2 regions of the Peribacillus sp. B65 genome follow, and region 2 is predicted to be linked to the other one. Evidence: riboswitches for the same ligand, from Rfam matches in the RefSeq annotation. Region 2 holds a riboswitch; the other holds the start of a gene.
The links. A riboswitch is a leader RNA that binds a small molecule or an ion and turns the genes downstream of it on or off. The one in region 2 is predicted to bind lysine.
Positions count from the first base shown of each region.

Region 1: another riboswitch for lysine. It lies ahead of dapA (4-hydroxy-tetrahydrodipicolinate synthase); the one in region 2 lies ahead of ACSR9O_RS20225 (aspartate kinase).

Region 1 is NZ_CP195840.1:3,077,117-3,085,117, reverse strand. Features, by position in the region: gene sdaAA (L-serine ammonia-lyase, iron-sulfur-dependent, subunit alpha) at 1-1,422, shown strand, start outside; partial or broken gene ACSR9O_RS15050 (DNA alkylation repair protein) at 1,628-1,728, opposite strand; partial or broken gene ACSR9O_RS15045 (DNA alkylation repair protein) at 1,774-2,051, shown strand; gene ACSR9O_RS15040 (DMT family transporter) at 2,188-3,102, opposite strand; gene ACSR9O_RS15035 (Lrp/AsnC family transcriptional regulator) at 3,339-3,830, shown strand; gene dapA (4-hydroxy-tetrahydrodipicolinate synthase) at 4,278-5,174, opposite strand; lysine riboswitch at 5,307-5,485, opposite strand; gene ACSR9O_RS15025 (metallophosphoesterase) at 6,187-8,001, shown strand, end outside.
Region 2 is NZ_CP195840.1:4,152,808-4,160,808, forward strand. Features, by position in the region: gene ACSR9O_RS20205 (electron transfer flavoprotein subunit beta/FixA family protein) at 1-724, shown strand, start outside; gene ACSR9O_RS20210 (electron transfer flavoprotein subunit alpha/FixB family protein) at 796-1,773, shown strand; gene trxA (thioredoxin) at 1,960-2,274, shown strand; gene uvrC (excinuclease ABC subunit UvrC) at 2,378-4,150, shown strand; lysine riboswitch at 4,212-4,388, shown strand; gene ACSR9O_RS20225 (aspartate kinase) at 4,479-5,711, shown strand; gene ACSR9O_RS20230 (YslB family protein) at 5,775-6,245, opposite strand; gene ACSR9O_RS20235 (succinate dehydrogenase cytochrome b558 subunit) at 6,630-7,238, shown strand; gene sdhA (succinate dehydrogenase flavoprotein subunit) at 7,309-8,001, shown strand, end outside.

The DNA of each region.
Region 1 (8,001 bases), 1.1 Mb from region 2:
ACTGTAATGGAGGAGGCTGTCCGCAGAGGTACAATGAGTCCAGTCATGTCGCGTACTGGTTTGACTGGTGGGGATGGAAACCGTCTTTATCAGTATGCCCAAAACGGTAATTCATTTGTCAATCCTAAAACATTGAATGCTGCAGCAAATGCGCTCGCGGTATCAGAAGTAAATGCTGCAATGGGGCGGATTGTGGCAACGCCAACAGCTGGTTCAGCGGGAATCTTGCCAGCTGTCCTTGTTCACGCACTTGACAGCGGGAAATTTACCCGAGAGCAGCTTGTACAGACAATATTCACTGCCTCTGCTCTCGGCTTAGTTGTTGCCAATAAAGCTTCGATATCAGGGGCAGCCGGCGGGTGCCAAGCTGAAATAGGATCAGCAACCGCAATGGCAGCCGGCACCCTGGTAGAGCTTGCCGGTGGAACACCAATGCAGGTTGGAAATGCCGTCGGAATTGCTTTAAAAAATTCACTGGGTTTGGTTTGTGACCCGGTTGCTGGGCTGGTGGAAATCCCGTGCATCATCCGCAACGGTTTACATGCAATTACCGCCCAAGCTGCTGCGGATATGGCTTTAGCCGGGATAGCCTCGGTCATCCCGCCGGATGAAGTCATCCATGTGATGCATGAAGTCGGACAGCAAATGCCCGAATCGTTGAGAGAAACCGGGATAGGCGGTCTTGCCGGAACTCCGACCGGGCAAAAATTAAAGAAGCAGATTTTAAATGAAAAAACTAGTGGCTGTGGGCCGGCAAAATACCAAAGTGCGTATGAAATCATCGGTCCCGTAATGGTTGGCCCTTCGAGTTCCCATACAGCAGGGGCTGTCCGGATCGGGAATATTGCCCGCCAGCTACTAAATGAAAATCCAGTATATGCAAAGTTCTCGCTGATGGGCTCTTTCGCAGAAACCTATCAAGGCCATGGAACAGACCTAGCTCTTTTAGCCGGTGTGCTCGGGTTCTCTACCATGGATGACGGCATTCCAAATTCAAAGGAAATTGCTGAGGAAAATGGTTTACAATATGAATTCACGAAACGGGTGCTTGGAAGCTACCATCCAAATACGGTTCTCGTAGAATTGACAGGGTTCACACGTACTGTAAAGGTTTTGGCCAGCTCTTTAGGCGGTGGTAAAGTGGAGGTTCAGGAATTCGATGAGTATCCATTTAAATTTTCAGGTGAAAGGCCAACACTTGTTATTCGTCATTCTGACCAAAAAGGGGTTATTGCTGAATTATCGGAAATTCTATATCAAAAAGGGTTCAATATAGCCCGTATGGCCAATGAACGTTCCAAAATCAATGGTGCTGCAATAACAATTTGTGAAATCGACAATACAATCGAAGACACTCTCTTATCTTTATTAAAAAGAGAGATTCCGACTATTGACGAAATTGTATTGGTTCAAACTAAGTAGTTACCTATAAAATCATCAATTAAGCTCGTAATCGTATTTTCGCTGATGCAAGAAAGCATGATATGCGAATGAAATTCGTAAAAGGCATTCGGAATGAATTCGTTCCGAATGCCGTTTGTCTATAATGTGATGCCAATCTTAAGGGCAAAATTTAATAGGGGAAATTCCAAAAAGACGGAAGTGCAAAATAATAATTCCATATATAAGCAACTACTAAATCTGACAGCATATTAAAATATGAAACCAACGATCATAATCCGACTCAGTCATGGCTTTTAGGGCAACAATAATGCCTGCATAGGACATAGCATCGTAAGTCCTCGTGCAATAAAGCTCTTCAGCTAGACGGTGCTTTCAGGGAATCAACTAGACGTTGAATTTTCAGAAAGAAAGATTTCCAATATGCTTGACCTTGTGAAAAATACAATTCACGATTCGCCAGAACGAAATCAGCTATGAATAATTTTCTATACACCGTGGGGATTTCATATTTGCCGCACCATGAAAAGGCAGTCGAGACCGCAAAGGCTGACAAGAAAAAAAGCAGCTCTCTAAAAGCTTACGAAAGTATTCAAAAAGAAGTCGAAACAGGAAGGATTGGTTTTAAACGCAAGTATGTAAGATGTTAAAATTAGCACTTTTTTATTATTCCTTATCCGTAAAGTTTTTGAACAAATGAGCCTGTATCCACCTTGGATCAGGCTTTCTTGTATATATAGAAAAGTAATCACGAGAGATTTTATGTTTTTAGACTTTGAAAAAATATCATGCTTGAATCTGCGATTGTCTAGAATTCTTTTTGAAAATCACCTTCGCTTTAAAATGTGAGAACAAATAACAGCCTATAATCACAATACCACTACCAATTCCTTGTATCCACGTCATTTTTTCACCTAATAATAGAAAAGCTAAAATTGCAGTAAAAATAGGATTAAAATTCAAGAAAATACCTGATGTAGTTGTACCTAATTTTTGTACACCAATATTCCAAAGTACCATACATGCTACAGTTGAGATAACGCCTGTATATAAAATAGATTGTATGAAGGAAGTATTTATATTAGAAACTGTAAAATTGGAAAAATTAAACGGTAGAAGAACTATAAGTCCAAATATACCAGAATATAATGTAGACATCATGGGTGTTGTCGTTACCATTGCCCATTTGCTACAAACGGAATATATTCCCCAAACGCATACAGCAGCCATCATATATAAATCACCTGTATTAAATCGTAATGAAAGGAAAAGATCAATATTTCCTTTTGAAAGTACAAGTATTACGCCAATAAGCGAAAAAAACACAGAAAACATTTGTAGAATATTAATTCTTTCTTTTAAAAAGAAAAATGAAAAAATAGCAATTGAAATCATGTTTAATGTTGATATTAATCCAACATTAGTCGCTGATGTTTTCTCTAATGCTACAAATTGCAATAGGTTAAATAGAACCACACCTGTAATTCCCATCAAAAATAAAGGAAGGATTGCACTTCGAGGAGGAAATATCTTTTTTTCTTTCCACCATACAATTGGCAAAAGACAACTAACAGCAATGATCCACCTTAAACTCGTCAATGTCATCGGAGAAGCATGTTCGACAAGCGACTTTCCAACGACAAAGTTTCCACCCCATAACAAACTTGTTAAAAGTAATAACGAAAAATAATAATATTGCATTTCATTCTGCTCCTTTACATCTTTCACTGTTTAAGTAAAAGGATCGAAGCCATTGTGCACAATGGCATTTATTTATTAATAATTTTAACATTTTAGATCGTTATTAATATATTATTTTGTATAATAGAAGAAACTTAGAATAATATTAATAAATATTGCCGATAAACAGAATAAAATTTTGTTTTGCTATTGAAGTGATACTATTTTTGGAACATTTGTAAAAGGAGTGACTATAAGTGGAATCTATCGTAAGCAAGGTTCTAGATAATGTTGATATTCAAATTTTAGATTTACTGCAAAAGGATGCACAGTTAAGTAATACTGAGCTTGCAAAGCGTGTCAAGTTATCTCCCCCAGCTATACATTCAAGGATAAAACGTTTGGAAAATGAAGGGTTTATTAATGGACAAGTAGCAATTTTAAACCAGGAGAAGCTAGGTTTTGATTTATTATGTTTCATTTTTATTAGTACAAATATACATCAAGCTGAAGAACTGGAAGTTTTGGAAAAGGCATTAGCTTCTATGTCAGAAGTATTAGAGTGTCATTGTTTAACAGGTGAGTATGATTATCTTCTAAAAGTGGCTAATAAAGATCGGAAGGAATTAGAAATATTTATTAGAAAGTTAAATAAACTAGGCATAACAAAAATTCAAACTAGCCTAGCTCTTAGAGAAATTAAATATTCAACTGTTTTACCTATATGGGAAGAAAAGTCCCGTTCGTAAAAGTACACTTTTACGAACGTGTTTTATAGAACAAGAGAGAGAGAGAAAAGGTAGAAGAAGAAATAAAAAAATGAAGTCCTTTATAGATTGGATCCCAAGGAACGAGTCATTTAAGATTATTCTTATCACTTCAAGAGAATTGGGCAGGTACACTATGTCTTTCAATAATTACATCTCAACATCACTAGAAATACAAGCTTATGATCGATCCCGATAAAATCATTGCGTTAGAAATTTGAAATTTATAATTCCAACTGTATGCCATATATTTTTTCTTGAAAATGGAGTGCTCAACCAGTTTAAGCACTGAGCCGTGGATCGATTAAAAAGCAGTGCACTCTTTATGAGTTGCACTGCTTTTTAAAATTTTATCCCGTTTATTATGGTCTTTAATTAGAAAAACGGTATTAAAGTATGCTGAATGAATCATTATCTTTATTTATTTATTTATTTATTTAACAAAACAGCTTCTTCGTTTCTAGGTTGTAGAGCCATTTGTAGTGCTCTTTTTTCTTCATCGTTTAAAGGGACCAATGGTAACCGGACACCTCCAACATTTAACCCCCGCATATTTAATGCTGATTTTACTGGTGCGGGGCTTGGTGCAGCAAATAATGCTTTCATGATTGGAAGAAGGTTACGATGTGTAGCGGCAGCACCATGGACATCACCATTTTTAAAGCTATTTATCATTTCTTGCATTTCATTACCAATTATGTGTGAAGAAACCGAAACAATTCCTGTTCCACCGATGGCTAAAACCGGTAATGTTAACCCATCATCGCCGCTGTACAATGTAAAATCACCAGTTGTTTTGCTTATGATTTGTGCCATGGCATCTAAGTCACCACTTGCCTCTTTTACTGCCACAATATTGTTGATTCTTGAGATGTTAACAATCGTCTCTACTGACATGTTTACAACACTTCGTCCTGGAATATTATAGAGCATTACCGGTAAAGATGTTGATTGGGCAATAGCCTTAAAGTGCTGAAATAATCCTTCTTGAGACGGCTTGTTATAGTATGGGGTAACGAGCATTATTCCGTCGACTCCTGCTGCCTCAGCTTGCCTTGTTAAGTTGATGGAAGCTTTCGTGTTATTTGAGCCAGTTCCAGCTATGACAGGAACTCTTCCATCAACAACTTCAACAACAATTTTGAATAAATCCAGTTTCTCTTCTGTTGTTAATGTAGGGGACTCTCCAGTTGTACCAGCTATTACTAATCCATCAGAGCCATTAGCAATTAAATAGTTTACTAAAGTTCTCGTAGCATTAAAATCAACCTCATCATTATGATTGAACGGGGTAACCATTGCGGTTAAAACTTGGCCAAAATTCATAACTTCACACCCTTTTGTATGATTTTTTGAAAATATTCAGAGGTGGTGGGCCATTCAGGAGTAAACGCAAAAAAGCAACAACGAGGATTCGCTGCTGCAGTAGAAACAATATTTATCAAAAAATGTTTCCGCGCATAAGATAGCCCTCCATATAGTTTCCTATATGACAGTCCTGTATTTATTCAATAGCAGAACCAGCTTCAAGAACATGAGATTCTTTCCGCTTCGGCAAATTCCCCTTTCCACAATAGTCATAGGATCTCATTCTCCTCAAAATGTGTACTAATGGTTTTTGCTCCTCTATCCTCACTTCAAAAGTATGAAGTAAGAAAATATTTAATTGACTGTAATATAACAAGGAATCCTTTCTAATGCAAGGCAATTTAGAAATATTTTTTTAGAATACATGAATAATCAATGAAAATGGATACGGTATAGGGCTGGATTCATCTTTTTTAGATTATGTAATCTCAACATTAATAGTTTTATATATATATTCTGTTTCATAGGTGATTGGGCTTTTAGAAGCACAACCTGTCGAATAAGGGTTTGTATTATCGTAGGACAATGCTAATGCTTTATTCATCGGTGCAATCGCAAAAAACAGTCCAAAGACAAGAGTTATTACCATCACAATATTTAATAATTTTTTATAATAACCTCTCTCCTTTCCTTCTTCTAGACTTTACCATATGAAAATTGGTATTTCTATGCACTGTGGAATCATTTACCATTTTACGGGTAACTACGTAGTTGAGGGATAGGATTCCATTCCCATTAAGAAATGGAAAATCAATACCAAAAACGAGACAAAAGTGAATGGAACGAATACTGGCCTTAGTCCTTTTTTGATTTATTAATATATAAATTACATTGGTCTTATATTTTATTAATAATGTAAAGTTACTATTTTAATTGGTAAACACCTTAAAAATTTATAAACAAGGAGGATAGTTGTTGATCTGTTTAAAAAATACATAATTAGCTAAACGATAAATAGGAGGTATTGATTTTGAAAGGGAAAAATAAATTTGCAGCAATGCTGACAGTTGTAACGGTAGGATTAACAACTTCTTTATCAAGTGTACAAGCATTCTCGGAATCTTCAAATTCAGATAATAAACGTAAACCTGAGCTCGTTTTTCCAGTAATCAGTGATGTGCATATTGATGATGGATCAACAGCTGATATGAACAAGTTCAGAACAGCCATGGATCAATTAAATAAAGCTGCGCCTAGACAGGATGCTTTTGTTGTCGTTGGGGATTTAACGGACTATGGATACGCTTCTGAATATGATAAGTTCTTCTCCATTTATAATGAGAAGAAACAAGGTGGTGTCCAATCCATGTTTACAATGGGGAACCATGATTATTGGAATGGACTTTCCGTTGAAAAGGCACAAGATCGTTTTCTCGAGAAAACAGGAATGGATTCTCTTTACTATCATAAAAAAGTAAATGGATATGATTTTATTACGTTAAGTCCGGAAAATGGTAATACGCATGGTTTATATTCCGTTAATCAAATTAACTGGCTAGGTGAAAAGTTAGCTGCAGCAGAAAAAGAGAATCCGGACCAACCAATCTTTGTTTTTCTTCATCAACACATTAAAGACACTGTGTATGGAAGTGACTTGTGGGGAACTCAGGAAAATAAAGAACTTTTATATGATACTTTAAAGAAACATCCACAGGTTATTACATTTTCAGGCCATTCTCATTATCCACTCGAAGACCCGAGAACGATTCATCAAAAAGACTTTACGTCAGTTGGCACGTCTTCTGTAAGTTATTTGGAATTGGAGCCAGGTAAACTTCAAGGGTTCCATCCAGAAGGATATCGGGATATTAGTCAAGGAATGATTGTAGAAGTTTATAATAATGAAGTTGTCATTAAAAAACGTGACTTTCATAAAGACGATTGGACAGGAAAACCATGGGTAATAAAAAATCCTTCTAAAAAAAATAAATTTAAATATACAGACGATCGAGATCAGTTACCACCGGTTTTTGCAGTTAAAGATAAGGCTTCGATTGTAGAAGAAAAATCTACACTAAGAAGTTTAAATGTAACATTTCCACAGGCAAAAGATAACGCACTCGTACATTCATATCACATTACAGCCAAAAACAAGGAAACAGGGGAGATGGACGCAGATTTCACCGCATTTTCTGAATTCTATTATGATCCTGTGCCAAAGAATTTAGAGTTCCCTGTTGCTGGACTTAAGCCAGGTACTGATTATGAAATTAAGGTACAAGCACTAGATTCATTTAACAATAGCAGTAAAAAGGTGTTACTGGCTGATGGTCAGACAAAAGCCCTGGAAATGGTCTCGGTACAAGCTTCTCCTTCTTTAGTAACAGAAGGTGAATCGACTGCACTCCAAGTGAAGGTGAAAAATTATGGAAGTAAAAGTATGAACGGGAAAATTAAAGTTGATGCACCTGAAGGTTGGAGTGTAGAGCACAATGAACTTGAGTATGTGCTATCAGGAACAGAAGAAAAAATGTTGACAATAAAAGCTACACCTAGCAAGGAGATATCGGGTTCATCACAATTCAAGATTACTGCTTACGAGGAAGGCCAAATAATTGGCTCCAAGAATATAAATGTATTCGTCAACATGATGCTTGGAGAAAGTTTTGACCAATTAGAGTCTGCATTAAAGCCAGCAGTGAATGAAAACATTCCAAGTTCCATTCTCGGTTGGAGCCATACAGCTCCTAATGGCTGGTCGGTTACGAATAGCTCGAATATGCCAGCTGGTACAGAAGAGTGGCAAGGTTGGAGCTTCACAACAAAGGACTTTTGGACAAAAGCA
Region 2 (8,001 bases):
TACTCTATCCAACGGGAAAATTAATGAGGATGGAGCAGAATTCATCATTAATCCATACGATGAGTATGCAGTTGAAGAAGCAATCCAGGTGCGTGATGCACAAGGCGGCGAAGTAACGGTTATTTCCGTCGGAACCGAAGAGGCTGAAAAGCAATTACGTACGGCGCTGGCAATGGGTGCTGACAAAGCCGTATTGATAAATATAGAAGACGATATTGAAAATGGCGACCAATTCACGACTGCCAAAATTATAGGCGAATACTTAAAAGATAAAAATGCCGATTTAATCATTGCAGGGAACGTTGCAATTGATGGCGGTTCTGGTCAAGTGGGACCACGCGTGGCCGAAATTTTAGAAATTCCCTATATTACTACCATTACTAAGCTGGACATCGAAAATGGAAATGTAAGCGTTATCCGTGATGTCGAAGGGGACTCTGAAACGATCGAAGCATCCCTTCCGTTGTTGGTGACGGCTCAGCAAGGGTTAAACGAACCACGTTATCCATCATTGCCGGGAATCATGAAAGCGAAGAAAAAACCGCTTGAAGAATTGGAATTGGATGACCTGGATTTGGAAGAAGAAGATGTTGAGGCAAAAACAAAAACGATTGAAATTTACCTTCCTGCTAAAAAAGAAGCTGGAAAAGTATTAAACGGCGAAATCGGTGATCAAGTAAGCGAACTTGTTCAATTATTACGAAGCGAAGCAAAAGTGATTTAATCGAAACGGTACTTTTTCAAAATAACAACACACGACAAAAAGATAAAATAGTGCACAGGAGGTTTTTATAAATGGCTAGAAAGTTTCTTGTATTGGGCGAAGTTCGTGACGGTTCACTGAGAAATGTATCATTTGAAGCTATCGGTGCGGCTAAACTTGCTGCAGATGGCGGGGAAATAGTAGGTGTCTTGGTTGGTGACAGTGTTCAAGATTTCGGAAATGAATTGATCCAGTATGGGGCAGACCGGGTTGTTGCAGTCGAAAATGATCAATTGAAACAATATACTTCAGATGGTTATGCGCAAAGCTTGCTTGCCGTCATCGATCAGGAAAAACCAGAAGGAATATTCTTTGGACATACGGCCCTAGGAAAAGACCTTGCACCAAAATTGGCTGGAAAGCTTGAATCAGGATTGATCTCTGACGTTACATCCATTGAAGAAGAAGGCGGAAATATCGTTTTCACCCGTCCGATCTATTCCGGTAAGGCATTTGAAAAGAAAATTGTAACAGATGGCGTGATATTCGCGACAATCCGTCCGAACAATATCGAACCATTAGCGAAAGATGAGTCCCGCTCTGGTGATGTTTCTACATTAAGTGTGGATATCAAGGATCTACGTACAATCATTAAAGATGTTGTAAGAAAAGCCAGTGAAGGGGTCGACCTTTCAGAAGCGAAAGTAATCATCGCTGGTGGCCGCGGCGTGAAAAGTGAAGATGGTTTTGAACCATTAAAGGAACTGGCACAAGTTCTTGGCGGAGCGGTAGGAGCTTCCCGCGGAGCATGTGATGCGGATTATTGCGATTACTCTCTGCAAATCGGGCAAACGGGTAAAGTCGTAACACCTGACCTTTATATCGCCTGCGGAATTTCCGGTGCGATCCAGCATTTAGCTGGGATGTCCAACTCCAAGGTTATCGTTGCGATCAATAAAGACCCGGAAGCTAACATATTCAATGTGGCGGATTATGGAATTGTCGGAGACCTTTTCGAAGTCGTTCCGTTATTAACGGAAGAATTCAAAAAACTTAAAGTTAACGCGTAATAGAAATAATACAGATGAGGGGCAAGACATTTGGCATAAGCCGATACATGTCTTGCCCCTTTATTTGGCCTGCATATTTACTCTTTTTTTGGACATCCTACCACTGAAGCAAAATATTAGCATCGATTCGAGCAACAATGATATACTGTTTTTAGTTATTTGAGTAAATTTGAGGAGGAAATATATATGGCAATTATAAATGCAACTGACCAAACGTTCACAACAGATACTAGCGAAGGTGTCGTTCTTGTAGATTTTTGGGCTCCATGGTGCGGACCTTGTAAAATGATCGCTCCTGTTCTTCAAGAGCTTGATACTGAAATTGGCGATACAGCAAAAATCGTAAAAGTGGATGTGGATGAAAACCAAGAAACAGCTGGAAAATTTGGTGTGATGAGCATCCCGACATTAATCGTGCTTAAAGACGGTGAAGTGGTTGATAAGGTTGTTGGTTTCCAACCTAAAGAAGCACTTGCTGAACTTATTTCAAAACACGCGTAATAGTAGGTTAGCTAAAAAAAGCTTCAAGTCTGCGGACTTGAAGCTTTTTTCGCTATCTTGATATATAATAATTGTAAAAAAGGGAGAACAGGAGGCTGAATGCATGAATCAACAAATAAAGAATAAACTTGCCCTTCTTCCCGATCAACCTGGTTGTTATTTAATGAAAGATCGTCAGGGAACGATCATTTATGTAGGCAAAGCGAAAGTGTTGAAAAATCGTGTCCGTTCTTATTTCACGGGATCTCATGACGGAAAAACATTCCGGCTCGTGAATGAAATTGAGGATTTCGAATATATTGTCACCTCTTCCAATATCGAGGCTCTTATTTTAGAGTTGAACTTAATCAAAAAACATGACCCAAAATATAATGTCATGCTAAAGGATGATAAGACGTATCCCTTCATAAAGCTGACTGCGGAACGCCACCCACGTCTAATCATTACGCGAAAAGTCAAAAAAGACAAAGGTAAATATTTCGGTCCTTATCCGAATGCATTTGCAGCTAACGAAACGAAAAAATTGCTCGACCGCATCTATCCCCTTAGAAAATGCAATACTTTACCTGATCGCGTTTGTCTCTACTATCACCTTGGCCAGTGCCTGGCCCCATGTGTATATGATGTAGAGGAACAGGAATATAAAAAAATGGTGGATGATATCAACAGGTTCTTGAACGGCGGGCATACTGAAATAAAAAAAGAACTGACTGAAAAAATGCTGGAGGCATCGGAAGATCTCGATTTCGAGAGGGCCAAGGAGTTCCGTGACAAAATTGCCCATATCGATATTACGATGGAGAAGCAGAAAATGATGACGACAGATTTCATCGACAGGGATGTATTTGGTTTTGCCTATGATAAAGGCTGGATGTGCGTTCAGGTATTTTTTGTCCGGCAGGGTAAATTAATAGAAAGGGATGTTTCACTTTTTCCGGTCTACGATGAACCAGAACAGGAACTTCTTACATTCCTCGGTCAGTTTTACGAGATTACGAACCACTTTAAACCAAAGGAAATCTTGCTGCCTGAATCAGTGGATGCCGAAATGGCCGAAGGGCTGCTTGGTGTCAAAACGATTCACCCGAAACGGGGAGCGAAAAAAGACATGCTTAAATTGGCGAATAAAAATGCCTCCATCGCGCTTCAGGAAAAATTCTCTTTGATTGAAAGGGATGAAGAAAGAACGATCAATGCGGTGGAAAACCTCGGGAAGCAACTGGGTATCTACACCCCGCATCGAATTGAAGCTTTCGATAACTCCAACATCCAGGGAAGTGACCCAGTTTCCGCTTTAGTCGTGTTCATTGATGGAAAGCCGGAAAAAAGGGAGTACCGCAAATATAAGATCAAGACGGTCCAAGGGCCTGATGATTATGAATCGATGCGTGAAGTGGTCAGAAGAAGGTATTCACGGGTATTGAAAGAAGGGCTGCCGCTTCCGGACTTGATCATCATTGATGGCGGAAAGGGACATGTGGAAGCTGTACGGGATATTCTGGAAAATGAATTGGGCCTTGATATTCCACTTTCAGGCCTCATTAAGGATGAAAAGCATAGGACCTCGCAATTGATGATCGGAAATCCGCTTGAAATCGTACCTCTTGATTCACGGAGCCAGGAATTTTACCTATTGCAAAGAATTCAGGATGAAGTGCATCGGTTCGCGATTACATTCCATCGTCAGCTACGCGGGAAAAATGCAGTTCACTCCCAGCTTGATGATATTCCAGGAGTCGGGGAAAAGCGAAGGAAGCAATTATTAAGGCATTTTGGATCATTGAAGAAAATCAAAGAGGCAACCGCCGAGGAAATCATGGAAGCTGGCATGCCAAAAGGGGTAGCAGAGGGAATCGTTAGAAAATTACAAGAATAATCTTGCTACCGATAAATCTCTATGCTATGATTAAAAAGAATTTTTAACTAGACAACTTAAAAGTGCTGATAGAGGTGCGGAATTCAAGAGTAAAAACCTGGAGAAGTATGAGCTTCCATGAAAGGTTTTGAAAGGGGATGACGCCGAAGGAAGACAAGACTCATACCTTGTTTTCCTGGTCCGACATTTAATAAATGGCGGATTGTCAGGGTTTATACCCTGGAGAGCTATCTCACTGTGTTTACAGTATTTAGATATGTGATCACAGCAATGAGATATTTCTCATTGCTTTTTTTATTGCCTAAAAAGGTAGAGAGGGTGCATGAGGATGGCATTAATCGTTCAAAAATTTGGCGGAACATCCGTCGGAAGCGTAGAAAAAATCAAAAATGTTGCCAATCGGGTAATCGAGGAAGCGCAGAATGGAAATGAGGTAGTCGTCGTTGTTTCAGCCATGGGGAAAACCACGGATCAATTGGTTTCCATGGCCCGGGATATTTCCGGAACCCCGAGCAAGAGGGAAATGGATATGCTATTGACTACGGGGGAACAGGTAACGATTTCCCTGTTAACGATGGCATTGATTGAAGAAGGACATGAAGCCATTTCGTATACTGGCTGGCAGGCTGGCATGCAAACGGAATCCGTTCATGGGAATGCCCGGATTTTAAACATCGATGCCACGAGGATCCAAGCTCAGCTTCAGGAGAAGAAAATAGTGGTCGTGGCTGGTTTCCAGGGGAACGATGCAAATGGGGAAATCACTACCTTAGGGCGAGGCGGTTCCGATACGACAGCGGTTGCCATCGCTGCAGCGCTGAATGCGGATAGATGCGATATTTATACGGATGTAACGGGTGTTTTCACAACGGACCCTCGCTACATAAAAGGCGCACGAAAACTCCAATCGATTTCTTATGATGAAATGCTGGAACTTGCCAACTTGGGGGCGGGCGTCCTTCATCCAAGGGCTGTCGAATATGCAAAAAATTATCAAATACCGCTTGAAGTCCGTTCAAGCATGGAGAGAGAATCAGGAACGATCATTGAGGAGGAAGCAACTATGGAAGAAAACTTAATTGTACGCGGGATTGCTTTTGAAGACAGTATTACGAGGGTCACAATATATGGTTTGCCCCAATCACTTGGTGCATTATCCACAATCTTCACAACACTTGCGAAAAACCGGATTAATGTGGACATCATCATTCAAAGCATGACTGCCGAGGATACGACCAATCTATCTTTTTCCACAAAAAGTGAAGATACGGAAGCGGCCTTGATCGTGCTGGAAAATAATAAAGAACAATTGGGATTCGACCGAGTCGAAACGGAGAGCGGATTGGCAAAAGTGTCCATCGTCGGTTCTGGTATGGTATCCAATCCGGGAGTGGCTGCCGAGATGTTTGAAGTGATGGCCAATACAGGCATCCAGGTGAAAATGGTCAGCACATCGGAAATTAAAGTTTCGACTGTCGTCAATGAAAAGGAAATGGTGAAGGCGGTCGAATCTCTTCATGAAGCATTTAAACTAGGTCAGCATGCAAATGTGCTAGCTTAAGTGTCAGGAGTCCAATAAAAAACAGACTTCCGGTAAAAAGGGTAAGTCTGTTTTAAGGGCTCATTAGATTGGATCTCTGGGATCCCATTGGATGGTGAATATCACTTTTTTTGCGCGGCGTTTAATTTCTTCCGTTGATTCGCTGAGGAATTTTTTTTGCAGTGTAAACTGCTCGGCAAGGAAACCGGCTTCAAGTTGGAAGTGACAATCAGGGTGTAAATCCAGGCGGCGGCTGATTATTTCACCCGTCAGGGATAATTCCATCTCGTGTTTCGTATATTTCAAGATTTCCAGATTGCCCCATCCAGCGCTTTGGAAAAATTCAATCACTTCCTGATCGCCATTCAATGGGAATTTTCTTGCTAATTGTTTACCTGCCCAATAGAGGATTTGATTAGAGTCTTTTCCGAGAATATCGTTCAATAGAACTTCTCTGATTAATTCGTATCCGAAAGCTGGAACCAGGAATTCTTCAGTTTGAATTTCTTCAGTTTGAATCTCTTCTTCTATCGCAGCAGCAATATTTTTTTTCATAATTTATCGCCTCTTTCTGTAAATCTATTATAAACGTATTTCTTTTGCAAATTATACTGTTTTTTATTTATTTAAATAACAATTGGAAAAAAATGAGAAATTATATCGAGATATTAATAGTTAAATTAGAAATTTATTCAAAATATCATCTTGACATACAAAAAATAGCTAATTTAATCCAATAAAATCTATTCTGAAAAAGAGATTTCTTGTATCCGTTTTCTTGACGCATATAGAAGTCAGGAGTAAAATGGACATGTCACATAATTGTAAAGGAAGTATAGAGGAGTTTTTTTGACTCTATACTGTATTTTCACGCGGAGATAAAAGGTAGCCACCAGTTTATCTTTGCATGATTTTTCACAAATTAAGGGGGGGCACTTAGTGGCAAAAAATCGTGAGTTTGGGAATCGCAGGCTTCATTCACTTCTAGGAGTAATTCCAATTGGTCTATTCCTAATTTTTCATTTATCGGTAAACTTTATGGCAACAAAAGGAGAAGAGACTTTTAATGGGGCAGTTCATTTAATTGAGTATACGCCCGTGAAGATTCTGGTAGAATGGGTCGTCATCTATCTACCGCTCATTTTCCATGCTGTGTACGGAATTTATATTGCCTTTACAGCAAAAAACAATTTAGGCAGATTTAGTTTCTTCCGTAACTGGATGTTCATGCTACAACGTCTAACTGGAATCATAACGTTGATTTTCCTTGTTTGGCATATATGGGCAACTAGAATTCAAGCAGCTATGGGTGCTGAAGTTAACTTTGACATGATGGCTGAAATTTTCTCTAGTCCATTTATGATTGTGTTCTATATTGTTGGTATTATCTCGGCAATCTTCCACTTTGCTAATGGATTATGGTCATTTGCAGTTAGCTGGGGTCTTACAGTTTCACCAAGATCGCAAAGAATCATGACTTACTTTACATTGATCGTTTTCGTTCTTCTTTCTTATATCGGAATCAGCGCAATTTTCGCTTTCGTATAAGAAGATAGAGTTCATTTATAAGAATTAGGAAAAACATAGCTTGGCTAATGGAAATAAGGGAGTGACAGAATTGGGTAAAGGTAAAATAGTTATCGTTGGTGGAGGTCTAGCTGGATTAATGGCTACGATCAAAGCAGCAGAGCTGGGACAACAGGTTGATTTATTTTCTTTAGTGCCTGTTAAACGCTCTCACTCAGTTTGTGCCCAAGGCGGAATCAACGGGGCAGTAAATACAAAAGGTGAAGGGGATTCTCCATATATCCACTTCGACGATACAGTTTATGGCGGAGATTTCTTGGCTAACCAACCGCCGGTTAAAGCGATGTGCGAAGCAGCACCATCGATCATCCATATGTTTGACCGTATGGGTGTTATGTTCAACCGTACTCCGGAAGGTCTTCTTGATTTCCGTCGTTTCGGTGGTACTCAACATAGCCGTACAGCATTCGCTGGTGCAACAACTGGTCAGCAATTACTTTACGCATTGGACGAGCAGGTTCGCCGTTATGAAGTTGAAGGTCTTGTAACGAAATATGAAGGCTGGGAATTCCTTGGAGCTGTAATCGATGATGAGCAAACAGCACGCGGTATCGTAGCTCAAAACCTGACTTCAATGGAAATCAAATCATTCCCTGGAGACGCAGTCATCATGGCGAGCGGCGGCCCTGGAATCATTTTCGGTAAATCAACTAACTCAATGATCAATACAGGTTCAGCAGCTTCCATCGTTTATCAACAAGGTGTAAATTATGCAAATGGTGAG